Regions from separate parts of the Arthrobacter sp. DualSoilB13 genome, predicted to be linked through region 3. Evidence: predicted binding sites of a transcription regulator. Region 3 holds the regulator's gene; each other region holds the start of a gene.
What was found. Region 3 encodes LexA, which represses DNA repair genes until DNA is damaged. Its sites were predicted from a motif close to TCGAACANNTGTTCGA; they were not measured.
Positions count from the first base shown of each region.

Region 1: ACZ5J0_RS06180 (Y-family DNA polymerase) is a predicted target of LexA. The motif match lies at 3,186-3,201, and genes of this name have one in related genera.
Region 2: ACZ5J0_RS20125 (LexA family protein) is a predicted target of LexA. The motif match lies at 3,066-3,081, and genes of this name have one in related genera.

Region 1 covers NZ_AP035865.1:1,303,009-1,307,998, reverse strand. Annotated here, with positions in the region: gene cobA (uroporphyrinogen-III C-methyltransferase) at 1-626, shown strand, start outside; gene ACZ5J0_RS06185 (uroporphyrinogen-III synthase) at 639-1,796, shown strand; gene ACZ5J0_RS06180 (Y-family DNA polymerase) at 1,825-3,123, opposite strand; gene ACZ5J0_RS06175 (LexA family protein) at 3,414-3,845, opposite strand; gene ACZ5J0_RS06170 (hypothetical protein) at 4,023-4,454, shown strand; gene ACZ5J0_RS06165 (hypothetical protein) at 4,557-4,990, opposite strand, start outside.
Region 2 covers NZ_AP035866.1:37,276-42,265, forward strand. Annotated here, with positions in the region: gene ACZ5J0_RS20105 (hypothetical protein) at 511-750, shown strand; gene ACZ5J0_RS20110 (hypothetical protein) at 1,297-1,491, shown strand; gene ACZ5J0_RS20115 (hypothetical protein) at 1,518-1,841, shown strand; gene ACZ5J0_RS20120 (ATP-dependent DNA ligase) at 1,902-2,918, shown strand; gene ACZ5J0_RS20125 (LexA family protein) at 3,096-3,527, shown strand; gene ACZ5J0_RS20130 (Y-family DNA polymerase) at 3,520-4,818, shown strand; gene ACZ5J0_RS20135 (hypothetical protein) at 4,847-4,990, shown strand, end outside.
Region 3 covers NZ_AP035865.1:1,547,251-1,552,240, forward strand. Annotated here, with positions in the region: gene ACZ5J0_RS07210 (ATP-dependent DNA helicase) at 1-1,773, shown strand, start outside; gene lexA (transcriptional repressor LexA) at 1,838-2,581, opposite strand; gene ACZ5J0_RS07220 (LysM peptidoglycan-binding domain-containing protein) at 2,930-3,289, shown strand; gene ACZ5J0_RS07225 (histidinol-phosphate transaminase) at 3,367-4,485, shown strand; gene hisB (imidazoleglycerol-phosphate dehydratase HisB) at 4,533-4,990, shown strand, end outside.

The DNA.
Region 1 (4,990 bases), 240 kb from region 3:
CAGAACTCGTGGACGTGGGAAAGCAGCCCGGGCTCCATAAAGTAACTCAGCGGGACATTGAAAAGCTCATGGTGGACGCTGCCCTGCTGGGCAAGAACGTTGTCCGGCTCAAGGGCGGGGACCCGTACGTTTTTGGCCGTGGTGGCGAGGAAGTGGCGGCCTGTGTTGCAGCCGGTGTTCCCGTCCGGGTCATCTCCGGCGTCACCAGCGCGATCTCCGTGCCCGCCGCAGCCGGCATTCCAGTGACACACCGCGAAGTGAGCCACATGTTCACCGTGGTCTCCGGCCATGCCCCCTTGACCGAGAAGGAACACACCCATCTTGCCGGCCTCGGCGGGACGATCGTGGTCCTCATGGGCATCGGTACCCTGCCGCAGCTGGCCGCTGGTCTTCGCCGGGCAGGGATGAGGCCGGACATGCCCATGGCGGTGGTGGAACGTGGCTACCGCCCGGGACAGCGCACCACCATCGCGGACCTCGGTACCATCGAAACGGCGGCCACCGGCTGCAGCAACCCGGCCGTACTGGTCATCGGCGAGGTGGTCCGCGTTGCTGAAGCCAACCGGAACCATGCCGAAGCATCCGCTGAACTGAGCCGACTCGCGGCTTCGCTCCTTGAAGCCTGAAGGTAAGAACCCATGACTGTTGCACATGCCATCGAAGTCCAGGACGCTACGGCCGCGCCGGAAGCTTCCGAAGCCGTAGAAGCGCCGCTGGACGGTTTCCGCATTGGCGTCACCTCGCACCGCCGCTCCCGGGACCTCATTGAGGCCCTGGAGCGTCGCGGTGCGAGCGTGTTGCACGCCCCGGCGTTGAAGATCGCCCCGGTTCAGGAGGATATGGTCCTCATTGAGGACACCCGCACCATCATCGCGGCTAAACCGGACATCTGCATCGCCACCACGGCATACGGGATGCGCCGCTGGTGTGAAGCCGCAGATTCTTTCGGCATCGGCGAGCAACTCCTGGAAACGCTGTCCGCATGCCGCATGTTCGTCCGTGGCCCCAAAGCCCGCGGCGCCGTGCGGGCGGCCGGTCTTGCCGACGTCGGAATCAGCAGTGACGAAACCACCGCGACCCTGGTGGACATGCTGCTGGCCGAAGGCGTTCGCAACAAGACCGTCGCTGTGCAGCTGCACGGGTACACCGACGTCCGCCAGTTGGAACGGCTCCGCATGTCCGGTGCAACGGTCCTGACCGTGACCCCGTACCGCTGGGTGAAGCCCGACGGCGAAGACAAACTGCCGCGGCTGATCGAAGCCGTGGTGGGTGGCAACCTCGACGTCCTGACGTTCACCAGCGCCCCCGCCGTGGATGCGATGTGGAGCACCGCCCACGAAATGGGCCTCTACCGCCAGCTCATCGAAGCCCTGAAGGGTCCGGTAACTGTTGCGGCCGTTGGGCCGGTCACCGCACAACCGCTGGTCGACGCCGGGCTGACGCCACTGATTCCCGACCGGTACCGCATGGGTGCGCTGATCAGGCTGGTCACCGAACATCTCTCGTTGAACCACGTACGGCGTTTGGAAACAAAGAGCGCCACCATCGAATTGCGCGGACGCTGCTTGCGGATTAACGGCGAGGTGGTGGACCTTGCACCGGCTCCCCTGCTGCTGTTGCGAGCGCTGCTGGGTGCGGGTGGAGCTGTACTGTCCCGGGAGGCTCTCTCTGACTTGTTGGACTTGCGCGGCTCTGTGCACGCCCTGGACATGACGGTGAGCCGGCTGCGGTCCTCCCTTCCGGACGGCAAGCTCGTGGAAACCGTGGTGAAGCGGGGTTACCGGCTGCGGGCTTAGGTCTCCTGCCACGGTTTTCCCTGCCACGCTAGGCCGCCTTCACCAGGGGAAGTTCGTCCCAGTTGGTGGTGTAGCGGGGGCTGAGCATGTCCCGTTTCATGGACCAGTCCGGGCCGCCCTTGATGCCCGCATGGCCCAAACCAATGGAGCCCCGGCCATACCGCTTGCTGACTTGCTCCAGCAAGGGGCCAATGCCCCGCTCTTCATGCGGGTTCTCGAAGATTTCCAATGGTTTCTGGTTGCCGCTGGGGCGAAGGTCAGTGACCATGATCCCGGCTTTGGCGTACCTGACGCCTTCCTGGATCCTGGGAACCAGAGCGTGTGCGGCCTTGGTCAGCAGAACGGGGTCCGAGGTTGGCATAGGTAGTTTGACGTTGACAGTGGGGAACGATTTGTCGTTGGGGTTGTAGACCGATGTTGCAGCAAAGGCAGTCAGCAACTTGGCCTGAAGATCGTGCTTGGCCAGCCTGGCACTGGCCATCTGACCGTAAACGCTGAGCACCTGACGTAACTCCGCGGCCGTGGTGATCGGCGTGGAGAAAGACCGGGAGAAAATCAGTTGGTCCCGCCCGATTCGTTCTTCCTCCATGGGGATGCAGGGCGTGCCTTGCAGTTCCAAGACAGTGCGCATCATGACGATGGAGAATTTATCCCTCAACGCCACAGGGTCGGCCCGGACCAGGTCCAGGATGGAGAAGATCCCCATCGCGTTCAGGCGTCTTGTGAGCCGGGTGGCGACGCCCCAGATCTCGATCACGGAGAGCCGCGCCATGAGTGCCTCGCGTTGGGCCTGCGGGACGGAGTCCCAACGGCACACACCGTTGAAGGCCGGATTATGCTTGGCCCACTTATTGGCGAGCTTGGCGAGAGTCTTAGTGCGCGCGATCCCTACGCAAACGGGAACCCCCACATGCCGTTGGCAGGCAACCTTGATGGTTCGCCCCAATTCCAGCAGGTCATCCGGTTGCCCCTTCACTCCCAGGAACGCCTCATCAATGGAGTACACCTCCTGCCATGCTGAGTACCGGGCCAGGAGCTCCATGACGCGCGAGCTGATGTCTCCATACAGTTCGTAGTTGCTCGACAGGGCTATCAATCCCCATTCCTCGGCCCGTGGCGCGAGCTTGAACCATGGCTCCCCCAGGCCGATTCCCAGCTTTTTTGCCTCGGGCGACCGGGTCACGGCGCAACCGTCGTTGTTGGACAGCACTATCAAAGGCTTGCCCTCCAGCGCAGGGTTGAAGGCCCTCTCCGCCGAGGCGTAGAAGCAGTTGATATCCACATGGGCAATCTCCTGCATGCGGTGCATGAGCGCTGGCTTGGACATTTCCATCCCTAAATCGGCATTAGCACGCGAGCCGCCGTTTCAGTGCAGGACACGCCGCGCATTCGAACATATATTCGAATACTTCTACTGTACCTTCGGGCCCCGACAAGAAAACATCCCGCCCACCGGATTGTGGAAAAGTCCGGGCAGACGGGATGCCGGTGGTACGGAAATCCAGGTAGATGGCCCCCGTGGCCAAGCCTTCCCCGAGGGCCGCCAGCGTGGGGAAGAGGATGCCCAGGAGGGCGTCGGCGACCCAGAGGGTGCGAAGCCCTACCGGCTGGATTCAATCAAATGTGATGCAGGCACGTTGTGGCTACGCCCCAAATGGTCAGCTCCGACATCGCGGGCACTCGAATGTCCGGATACTTGGGATTGTCCGCCTGCAGCACCACTCCCGACGGCGTGACGCGCAGCCTTTTGATGGTCAACTCACCATCAAGGACAGCAACGACGACGGACCCATCCTTGGGCTCCAGTGCCCGGTTAACGATCAACTCATCCCCGTCACTGATCCCGGCACCCTCCATGGACTGACCCGTCACCCTCACCACGAACGTGCTGGTGACATCCTTGATCAGATGCTCATTGAGATCAATCCGACCATCAAAATAGTCCTGCGCAGGCGAGGGATATCCCGCCGCCACAGGAATAGGTGCCAACAGTACTGACATCAGGGAAAAGCCCGCATCTACCACGCGGGGGCCGACTATCACGCCCACAACACACCTTTATTCGAATATATGTTCGATAATTCAGTGTACAGCGGACCCCAGACATCCTGTCCATTCCGCTTCGCTCGGCACCTCAGGGCGATGGTTTCTCGCGGTGAGACGAATGACGAGTATTTTGAGGGAAGATCAAGCGAACAACTTCTGGCACGAACACATAGGAGAGCAATGACCGACCGGACCAGGCAACTCGGTGGCGCGCTTAGCGCCGACATCACACGCATGGTCAAGGAACGCTACCCGGATGAGCTGGCCCACGCCCAGGCCGTACACGCACACTCCGAGAAGTTGGTTCTCGGGTTTATGGTGTCCTCTGTCGCGCTGTGGTTCCTCGGTCCGGCCCTGCTTCTGAACGGTCTCATCAGCCCGGCGATCGCCATCGTGGTGCCCGGACTGCTGACCCTCGCGTTCCTCACGATCGTGCTCATCGCCATCGCCCGGAACAGGGCTGCCTCGCGACCCGTGGTTGAGTACGCCAAGCAGCTGGGTCATAAGGTCACCAGTGTCACCAAAAAGGGAATAACGGTTGCTGTTCCGAAGGGCGTTGTCAACGTGCCCGAGGAGTTCCGCCAGACACGCAAGGTCACGCGCCAGCGGTAAGGCAAGTGTCAGCGGCGCCGACCTTAGCGTCCTCGACGCCCTGTACTCAGGCAAACCACGGCCGTGGGGGCCGCTAACGCGCGGAGCGGCTGTCGCGTGGGATCAGCCACTCTTGACGGTGACGTCATAGGAGAAAGGCTTCGGTATGACGCCCGGCCAGGAACCGTCTTTCTTGAACAGGGAGAGGTTCCGTGCCCCCTCCGGGTCCTCAGCACTGAGCGGGATAATCACGGTGTTGTGCTCCGAGGGCGTGGAAGTTTGCGGGCTGAGCCAGGCCGAGCCCACGGCTGCGGCTGTGAGGTCGAAGAATGGCTCGCCGTCGGCGGTGCTCGCAGAGATCTGGATCTGCGTGTTGGGCATATAGCCCTCGCCCACAGCCCACACGTTGCGGACGATGTAGTCGATGAGCAAGTCGCCGTAGGTGACGGTGTACCCGGGCTCAATGTCGAACGCCACCGCGTAACCGGTGTTGCCCTTCACATTAGGTGGGCCTCCGCCCGCAAAGTCGGTAACGGAAATCCCGGGAATAGCGTCGA
Region 2 (4,990 bases), on a different replicon from region 3:
CCGGCCAGCTACTTTCTTTCCTCCCCCGTTGTTTTTTGGCTGCTGGCGAAGCTTGCGGAGCTGTGGCCGACGGAGGCCTGTCTACCCTTGGGCAAGGGGTGGGAAATTCCCGGAGGAAATAAGCGACGCAGGAGCGCCGTAGGGAAATTCCTGCACCGCAGGCCCCGGAGCCTGCGGAGGGGCTAGACGGGGTGGAGCGGACACATAGAATCCGAAGGACAGCAGCCAAAAGACGTCGTAGACACAACAGGGCCGGGCACGGCGGAGCTCTGCGACGTCGGGACCGGGCCCAACAGCCGGCCACGGAGCGAAGCGGAGAGGACGCCCAAAAGGAGTGCGAGCCCAGCGAGCATGCTTGTTCCCTGAGCTTTGTCAGGGCTGGGTTGGTACGGTGGGCATGTCCCGCCTGGTTTCCCCCAATCCCAGGCGGGACACTTGTGTCAGAGGGGGAGGTAGATAGTGGGACTGCGAAACATTCTGAACAGGCGCCGCAGAGCAGCGGAGTCTTCCGTGGCGGTGCCTGAGCTCAAAGAGCTGAAGTCGTTGACGTCCGAGGAATCGGCGGACCTGGAAGCGGCATGGGTGGAGCTGCGTCAGACCGTCGATGAGTCCAATCTGATGTCGTTCCGTGCTTGCAGCCGCAGCGGACGCTCTTGGGTAGAAGACCCGGAGGCCGTGCGTGCGATCGCTGCCACGATTGGGAGCATCATGAACGACGCAGCCGGTCCGAAGGATAGCCCGGTCCGGTAGGGCGGGCCGCCGTTGGCAGCCCGCCCCGGTTCAGGCTAGCTTTCGTCTTCCTTTGGGATTTTGGTGTTGGCGCGGTACGCCATGATTGAAGCTCCCAGTGCTGTGAGTGAGAGAACGAAGTTCACGATGGTCAGTGGTTCCATGAGGTTTCCTTATCGGTGAGTAGGACTTAGTCTGAGAAGGAGCCGGTGGCCGCAACCGAAGCGGTCACGACCACCGGGTTTCGTAGCTACACCTACTTCCTTGCTTTACGCTTACGCTTCCGAGTTGCAGCTCGGGAGCGTTTGCTTGTTAAGCGCGCGTTCCGCATGGAGAGTAGAGCGATGACAGCTGTCATCAAGCTCACGACCGAAGTCGCGAGCTTGATCGCTTCGTCGATGCTCATGTAGCCACCTCCTTCCTGCCCCGCCGTGCGAGGCCCCCGGACGGCTACGATCAGTGGCCTTGTACGGAGAACAACCCAGCCACATGTAAGGCAAAAAGAGGCTTTTGCAGTCGGCCGCGGAGCGGACGCCCATTGTGGTCCTGGTCCTTTAGGCTGGGGCCATGGACGAGAAGAAAGCAGCGCTGATCTGGGCGCTTTTGGGGACAGGCTTCCTTGTGTACGGCCTCTACTGCGCTCTGACCACCGGCGGCACCTGGTATCTCATCGCCTCCGCCGTAATCCTGATCGCTTCCGGCGCGGTCTGCCTCGGAAGCGCGGTTCAGATCATGCGCCGGCCGGACCAGCAGCGCTACTAGACATAGCAAACACGCAAAGGAGCAACATGCTTGGTTTCAAAGTGAACGTCCAGAGAGACGAAAAGACGGCCGAGTTGGAGATCCAGGGCTTCCCGGATCAGGAGACGGCCGAGGGTTTCGCGAACGAAGTTCAAGAGACCCTGCTGGTATGCAAGGACGAGAACGAAGAGATCACCGGATTCGAAGTTGGCCGCCCCGGCCACATGGAACCCCGTGAGGGTGCTCCCGAAGCGGATATCGAAGACTTCATCGATCAGATCACCATGTCCGTCATGAGCCCTGAACCAGCGAACCTGGTCAAAGGCGAGTCCCCTGTGCGTTTCTCTGTTGAGCAACCAGTGACGTGGTAATTCAGCGCCACTCCTAAGAGTTGGCCGCACAGGTGGCCGGCATGAACAGAGGGAGATTCCATGAGCGAGTCCATCCCGAGGGCACTGCAACCACCGGTTGCTGTTGCCCTGGCGAAACTCGTCAAGGCTCTCCCCGGTTCTAACGCGCTCCCGGGAGCTTCCTACTACGAACCCAAATGGGACGGCTATAGGGCGGTCCTTGTAGTGGACGCCGAATCCGTGACGCTCTGGTCCAGGCAGGGCAAAGAGCTCACGAGGGTTTTCCCTGATCTTGCCGCTGCCGCTGCAGCGCAGATCCCGCCAGGGTGCGTTATCGACGGTGAAGCCGTCATCTGGAACGGGGACCGGCTGGACTTCGACGCCTTGCAGCGGCGGATGGTCACGTCCCGGGCGGCGATGCCGGCTCTCGTTCACGAGTTGCCGGCCTCTTTCGCGGCCTTCGACATTCTGGCCGTCGCCGGGCAAGACATCAGGAGCGTGCCGTTCACCGGCCGCCGGTCCTTGCTCGAGGAGCTTGCCCGGGAATGGACCGCCCCGCTGAACCTCTCCCCCACCACAACAGACCGTGAGCTGGCACAGACCTGGCTGCGGGATTTGCCCGCTACCGGCGTGGAAGGGCTCGTGGTCAAGGGCGGAGCCCAGACCTACGAGACGGGGGCAAGGGCGTGGTTGAAGGTCAAGCACAAAGACGTCACAGACGTGGTGTGCGCGGCCGTCGTCGGCCCGCTGAGCCAGCCGCAGGCGATCATCGCCGGCTTGCCGGTCGATGGACAGCTGCGGATCGTCGGCCGCTCGACGGTGCTCTCAACGCGGATAGGGCGTGAGCTGGGCCGCCAGCTCCGACCGGCGCAGCCCGGGCACCCGTGGCCCGAAGAGGTCACTGAAACTTCTCTGAACAGGTTCAGCAAGGACAAAGGGACAGTGCGGCTGACGCTGGTCGAACCGTTCGTGGTGGAGATCGCTTCCGACGTTGCTTGGACCGGCAAGTCGTGCCGTCACCCAATCAAACTGCTCCGCACCAGACCCGAGCTCGACCCCGCCGACGTCGAACTGCCACCGCATCTCAAAAACCGATAACCCTTCCCGTTGCGGTGGACGGGTTGTGCCCACTGGGGTCAGGTGGAGCCCTCCGCACAGCTCAGAGCTGTCCCCTATTGGGTGCAAGCCGTCCACGCCGACCCTTGGGCGGCTTATCTTGTCGGTCGTGTGGAGTACAGTTATTTTTCGAACATAGATTCGAATAAAGGGCGTGTTGTGGGCGTGATAGTTGGCCCCCGTGTGATAGATGCGGGACTCTCTCTGGTGACGGTGCTGGTGGCTCCCGTTGCGGTGGCTGCCGGCTATCCCTCGCCGGCCCAGGACTACTTTGATGACAGGATCGACCTCAACGAACACCTGATCAACGACGTCACCAACACCGTCATCGTCCGCGTTGTCGGCCAATCCATGGAGCGGGCCGGCATCAGCGACGGTGACGAGCTGGTGGTGAACCGGGCACTGGAACCGAAGGACGGTTCCGTGGTCGTCGCGGTGCTCGATGGTGAGCTGACAATCAAGAGGCTGCGGATCACACCCTCGGGCGTTGTCCTGCAGGCCGATAACCCGCGCTTCCCCGACATTAAGGTTCCAGCCTTGGCAGACCTGAGCATCTTTGGGGTTGCTGAACGGTGTCTGCACCATGTCTAAGCCCGCGGTGATGCGCCGGATGCAGGAGATCGCGCACGTGGACGTGAACTGCTTTTACGCCTCGGCCGAGCGTGCCTTCAACCCTTCCCTGGAGGGTAAACCGGTCATTGTGCTCTCCAACAACGACGGCTGCGCGGTCACCCGCTCTCCCGAAGCGAAGCGCCTGGGCATTGCCATGGGGGATCCGTGGTTCAAGCTCCGGCCTCGGGCCAAGGAGTGGGGTCTGGTTGCTTTGTCGAGCAACTACGAGCTGTACGGGGACATCTCGGCCCGGGTGATGGAGCTGCTGGGCCGCTACTCGGCCTGGTTGGAGGTGTACTCCATCGATGAGGCATTCCTGGGCGTCCAGGGCGAACCGGACGAGCTGCTGGAACTGGGCCGGGAGATGAAGGCCGCGTGCCGGCGGAACGTCGGCGTGCCCGTCTGCGTCGGAATCGCGCCGACGAAAACGCTGGCAAAGCTGTGCAACAAGTGGGCGAAGAACAACCCTGCTTTTGGGGGCGTGTGCCGGTGGGAGTCAGTGCCTGCCGAGCAGCGCGAAGCGCTGATGTCAAAGCTGTCCGTGATCGAAATCTGGGGCGTGGCCACACGGCTCACCAAGCGCTTGAACGCGATGGGGATCTTCTCGATCCTGGACCTCACCCGGGCGAACCCGGTAGCTATCCGGGACAAGTTTTCCATCGTCATGATGCGCACCGTCCTGGAACTCCAAGGCACACCATGTATCCCGATGGAAGAAGAACGGATCGGCAGGGACCAGCTGATCTTCTCCCGGTCCTTCTCCACACCCATCACCACGACGGCAGGATTGAGGCAGGTCATGAGCGTCTACGCGCAAATGGCCTCCGCACGCCTGGCAAAACACGACCTGCAAGCGAAGGTGCTGACGGCGTTCGCGGCGACGTCGCATTTCAATCCGAACGAGAAGTCCTTCCCGTCGGTATGCCTGGCCCTGCCGATGCCCACGGCTGACCCGGTTTTGCTCACCAAGGCAGCCCACGCGCTGCTCCCCCAGGTGCACGCGGGCGTGAAGTACGTCCGGGCCGGGATCATGGTCACCGACCTGCGCCCGTCCGGGAACCAGAAACCCTTGGAACTCTTCGAGAACCCGCACGAAGAACGCGGCATCGGGATCCTGCTCGAAGACGTGGCCAAACGGTACGGCCGCGGCTCCATCGGGTTGGGCCATGCCGGGATCAAGGGCGGTCCGGACTGGTCCATGAAACGCGACATGCTCTCCCCCAGATACACCACCCACTGGGACGAACTCCCCCTCGTCAAGGCAGCCTGACCGGCGCCACGTAAGAAAGGAAACCACCATGACTCTTGCACCCGAAACACCTACCACCGGCCATGACGTCGCTGTCCGGTTCAGCCCCGACGGCACCCCGTTGGCGATCCGTCACGACGGCCGTATCTGGATGGTCGATCCCGACGTCCACACAGCGCACTGGTTCACCAGA
Region 3 (4,990 bases):
GTCGGCCGTGATCTTCCCCGGCTGCTGGAGACCATCAACCCTGCCCTTGAGCGCCCCGTCAACGTGGCGTTGGTCAAGGGCAGGGCCAATTATGTATGCCTGCAGAAGCTTGAAGGCGGGTTCCCCAGCGAGGAGCCCTCCGAAGGGCAGCTGTTCTCCCTGGGGGAGGACACCAGCGTCCCTCACTTTGCTGCCTCCATGGGTGGACCCCAATCGCAGCTGGGCAAGGAAGTGGTCCGCCTCAGGGAATGGGCGGAGAAGACCACTACCGGAGACCGCGACGAACTCATGCCCGGCGTCACCGACAGGGCTTGGCGGCAGGTTTCCGTCACGTCCATGGAGTGCCTGGGTGCCCAGAAGTGCCCCGTGGCAGAAGAGTGCTTCAGTGAGCTGGCCCGTTCAAGGGCTGGTGAGGCCGACGTCGTAGTCACCAACCATGCCATGTTGGCCGTCAGCGCCTTTGAAGGCCTGGCTGTCTTGCCCGAGTACGACGTCGTGGTGGTTGATGAGGCGCACGAGCTTCAGGACCGGGTAACCGGAGCCGTTTCAGGACAGTTATCCGTGGCCATGGTCCACGCGGCGGCATCAAGTGCCCGCAAGCATACGGCCATCACCGTGGACGCCCTCAACGCAGCTGCGGACAGCTTGGATATGGCCATAGCTGGCGTACCCAACGGTCTGTTGCCCAACGGCCTCAACGACGAACAGCTGGATTGCCTTGACCAATTGCGGGACGCCACGCGCGCCGCGCTCTCGGACTCGAAGACGGATTCTTCAAACGCGGTCGACGGCGGACGGCAGCTTGCGCGCTCACGGCTCATGCTCATCCTGGAACTGTGCGAGCGGATGCTCGCCGCGAAGGAGAACCGCGAAGTGGTCTGGTTCTCGCGGAACAGCACGTTCGACCCCCAGCAGGGATATTCTCCGCCGGACGAGACAGCTCCTGCATTGATTAATATTGCCCCGCTCAGTGTGGCAGGGCGGCTTCGAGAGGGGCTCTTTGCCGGCCATACTGTGGTGCTGACCTCTGCGACCCTGGCCATCGGCTCGGCCTTCGAGCCCGCCGCGGGTGGTCTTGGCCTGATTGGAGACGGCGCGCCGAGCTGGACGGGCATTGATGTGGGATCGCCCTTCGACTATCCCAAACAGGGTGTTCTATACGTGGCAAAGCACCTGCCCAAACCGGGCCGCGGTACTTCGCCGGAGGCGCTGGACGAATTGGAAGACCTCATCCGGGCGTCCGGGGGCGGAGCGCTTTGCCTGTTCTCCTCGCGGCGTGCTGCCGAAGAAGCCGCCGATGCCATGCGGCTCCGGCTGGATGTGGACATTCTCTGTCAGGGAGAATCCACCATGGCGGCCCTGGTGAAGCAATTCGCGGACGAGCCAGATACGTGCCTCTTCGGAACCATGTCCCTGTGGCAGGGGGTAGACGTTCCGGGTGGCTCATGCCGACTGGTGGTTATTGACCGCATTCCCTTCCCACGTCCTGACGATCCCCTGATGACTGCCCGTTCCCGGGCGGTTGCCCAATCGGGCGGGAACGGTTTCATGGCCGTGTCAGCCACGCACGCTGCCATTCGGCTGGCGCAGGGCGCTGGCCGACTGATCCGCTCGACGGGAGACAAAGGGGTGGTCGCGGTACTCGACTCCAGGCTTTCGACCGAGCGCTACGGGGGCTTTCTACGTGCCGCCCTGCCGCCGTTCTGGGCCACCACGGACCGGTCGGTGGTTCGAGGCGTTCTGGAACGTCTGGGCTCGGCTAAAGCCCCGTAATGCACAGCTTCCCGTGAACACCTGCCGGTGTCCACGGGAAGCTGCGTTTAAAGGGCGTGAGCGCTTAAAGAGAGCGCAGTACCGAGACGACCTTGCCCATGATGGTGGCCTGATCTCCGAGGATGGGCTCGTACTGGGTGTTTTGGGGGAGCAGCCACGTGTGACCGTCCCGCTGCCGGAAAGTCTTCACGGTTGCTTCATCATCCAGCAGGGCGGCAACGATGTCGCCGTTGATGGCATCATTCTGTCGCCGGACCACCACCCAGTCGCCGTCACAGATAGCAGCATCGATCATGGAATCGCCGGCCACCTTCAGCATGAACAGTTCGCCATGCCCCACGAGTTGCCGTGGGAGTGCAAGCACGTCTTCCACCGTCTGGTCAGCCAGGATCGGTCCACCTGCCGCGATGCGCCCCACCAAGGGGACCATGGCGGTATCACTGGCGCTGGCTAGCTCGGTAACGGCCAGGCCACCGGCGCTGCGAAGGGTGGTCGGAGCGTCCACACCGGGGATGGGCCCGCCATCAAGGGTTAGGGGCATCAGCACTTCCATGGCGCGGGGACGCTTGGGGTCCCGGCGGAGGTAGCCGAGCTTCTCCAATTGGGACAACTGGTGCGTGACGCTGGACAAACTGGCCAGACCCACGGTGTCGCCGATTTCGCGCATGCTGGGAGGGTAGCCGTTGTCATTGACTGACCTCTGGATGGTCTCCAGGATCTTTTTCTGCCGGACGGTCAGGCTTTTGGGACTCTTTTGAGGCTGTTGGCTCCGCAGGGGTGCCCCTCCGCCTGTGGCTTTCGCTGCCATGTTCGCCAATGCCTTTCCATTCCGCCCTGATGAGGGCCAGGGGTGTCAGGTCTGCAAAAAATGTCAGACCCTCCTGTTCCACTGAAACAGTGCTGCTTCTTCACTCAAACGTAGGGCAGGCACAGGCGTTTATCAAACATTTGTTCTAGCGAGTCTCGACACCGTTCGTTGATAAGTGCTAAAAATGTCATAGCAAGGTTCGAATATGTGTTCTATAAACCTGATGCTGAAGCTGGATGTTCGAACAAAGCGTTCGAACATCCGGGGCAGGCCCAGGGGAACACAAAGAATTGGCAGCCAGGCACCGGGCATCCCGGAGCGTGGCAATAGCTCAGAAGGGCTCAGCTCATGTCCGCAGTCACTACGTTCGCTGATTTCCGTACTACCCAGGCGCCCGCTCGCCTGCGCCTGACCCGAAGGGGACGGATCGTCTTCTTCGGCATCCCGGCCATGCTGTTGGTTGCAGCGTTGCTGAGTCTTGCCGGATTTATCAACTCCCCGGCCAAGGCAGCCGACTCGCAGTCCCAACTGCGTCCGCCTGTTGCCGTCACTGTTACAGTCCAGCCAGGTCAGTCCCTCTGGGGCATCGCCGGCGCTGCCGCTCCCGAGCGTGACCCCCGCGACGTCATCGCCGAGATCATCCAGCTCAACGACCTCCGGGGCGGCCGCATCCTGCCCGGCCAGCAGCTGTTCGTCCCTGCAAACTGATCCCTCGGCACCCGCAGAAATCAAGGGTCGGGCGTCACAGTTAGTCGGCAGTCCCGGCCGCCCCTTAAACTGGGTTGGTGAGTGACCAGCTTGAGCGACTTGACCGACTTCCCCTTCGGACCAACCTGCGTGGATTGAGCCCCTATGGCGCACCGCAGCTCGATGTCCCTATCTTGCTCAACGTCAACGAAAACACTCATGGCGTCCCCGCAGATGTCCAAGCCGCCATCACTGAGGCCGTGGCCGCTGCGGCCACCGGGCTGAACCGCTATCCGGACCGGGAGTTCACCGAACTTCGTGAAGCCTTGGCCGAGTACCTTGGCCACGGGCTTTCCCCGGACAACATCTGGGCGGCCAACGGATCCAACGAGGTCCTGCAGCAGATCCTCCAAGCCTTTGGTGGACCCGGCCGCAAGGCATTGGGCTTTCCTCCCACGTACTCCATGTACCCCCTGCTCGCGAGTGGCACTGACACCGAGTATGTCCGCGGAGTCCGCGCGGACGACTACGGGCTGGACGCCGAATCGGCCGCTGCTCAGGTCCGGGAAGCGGGCGCCAACATCGTTTTCCTGTGCTCGCCCAACAACCCCACAGGTACGGGCTTGGGATTGGACGTCGTGGAGGCTGTTTACGAGGCCGGCGAAGCCAGCCAGGCCATGGTGATCGTGGATGAGGCCTACCACGAGTTCGCACACGACAACACGCCGAGCGCCCTGACCCTGTTGCCCGGACGCGAGCGTCTGATCGTCTCGCGCACCATGAGCAAAGCATTCGCTTTGGCGGGCGCCAGGCTCGGATACATGGCGTCAGCCCCGGAAGTCACGGACGCCATCAGGCTGGTCCGTCTCCCATACCACCTCTCTGCCGTGACGCAGGCAACGGCCCTCGCTGCGCTGAATCACCGCGAAGCCCTCATGGCCGACGTCGAGGACATCAAGGTCCAGCGCGACAGGATTGTGACTGAACTGCTCCGCATGGGCCTCCAGCCTGCTGCTTCGGACTCCAACTACGTCTTCTTTGGGGGACTGGAGGATCCACACACTATCTGGCAGGGCCTGTTGGACGCCGGCGTGTTGATTCGCGACGTCGGTATCCCGGGGCATTTGCGTGTCACCGCTGGAACCGAGCCGGAAACTACTGCGTTCCTGGAGGCCTTGGAAGCCCTGCTGGACGGCACCGCTCCGCACCACGCCTAAACTTGTTCCTAGACCTAACCCACCCCTCCGTGTATAAGGATGTCCCAATGAGCGAAACCGGCGCCGCGCCGACCGCTGCCCGCACCGCGCGCATGGAGCGCACCACCAGTGAGTCTTCGGTCCTGGTGGAGATTAACCTGGATGGTTCAGGCGTCTCGGATATCAGCACTTCGGTTCCGTTCTACGACCACATGCTGACGGCTCTGTGCAAGCATTCCCTGATTGACATGACCGTCAAAGCTACTGGCGACACCCACATTGACGCCCACCACACGGTGGAAGACGTCGCCATTACCTTCGGCGAGGTCCTCCGAACGGCACTGGGCAATAAAGCCGGTATTCGTCGCTTTGGTGAAGCCACGGTTCCTTTGGACGAAGCCTTGGCGCACGCCGTCGTTGATGTTTCCGGACGACCCTACCTGGTGCACGGTGGCGAGCCGGCCGGACAGGAATACCACCTGATCGGCGGACACTTCACGGGATCGTTGACCCGTCACGTTTTTGA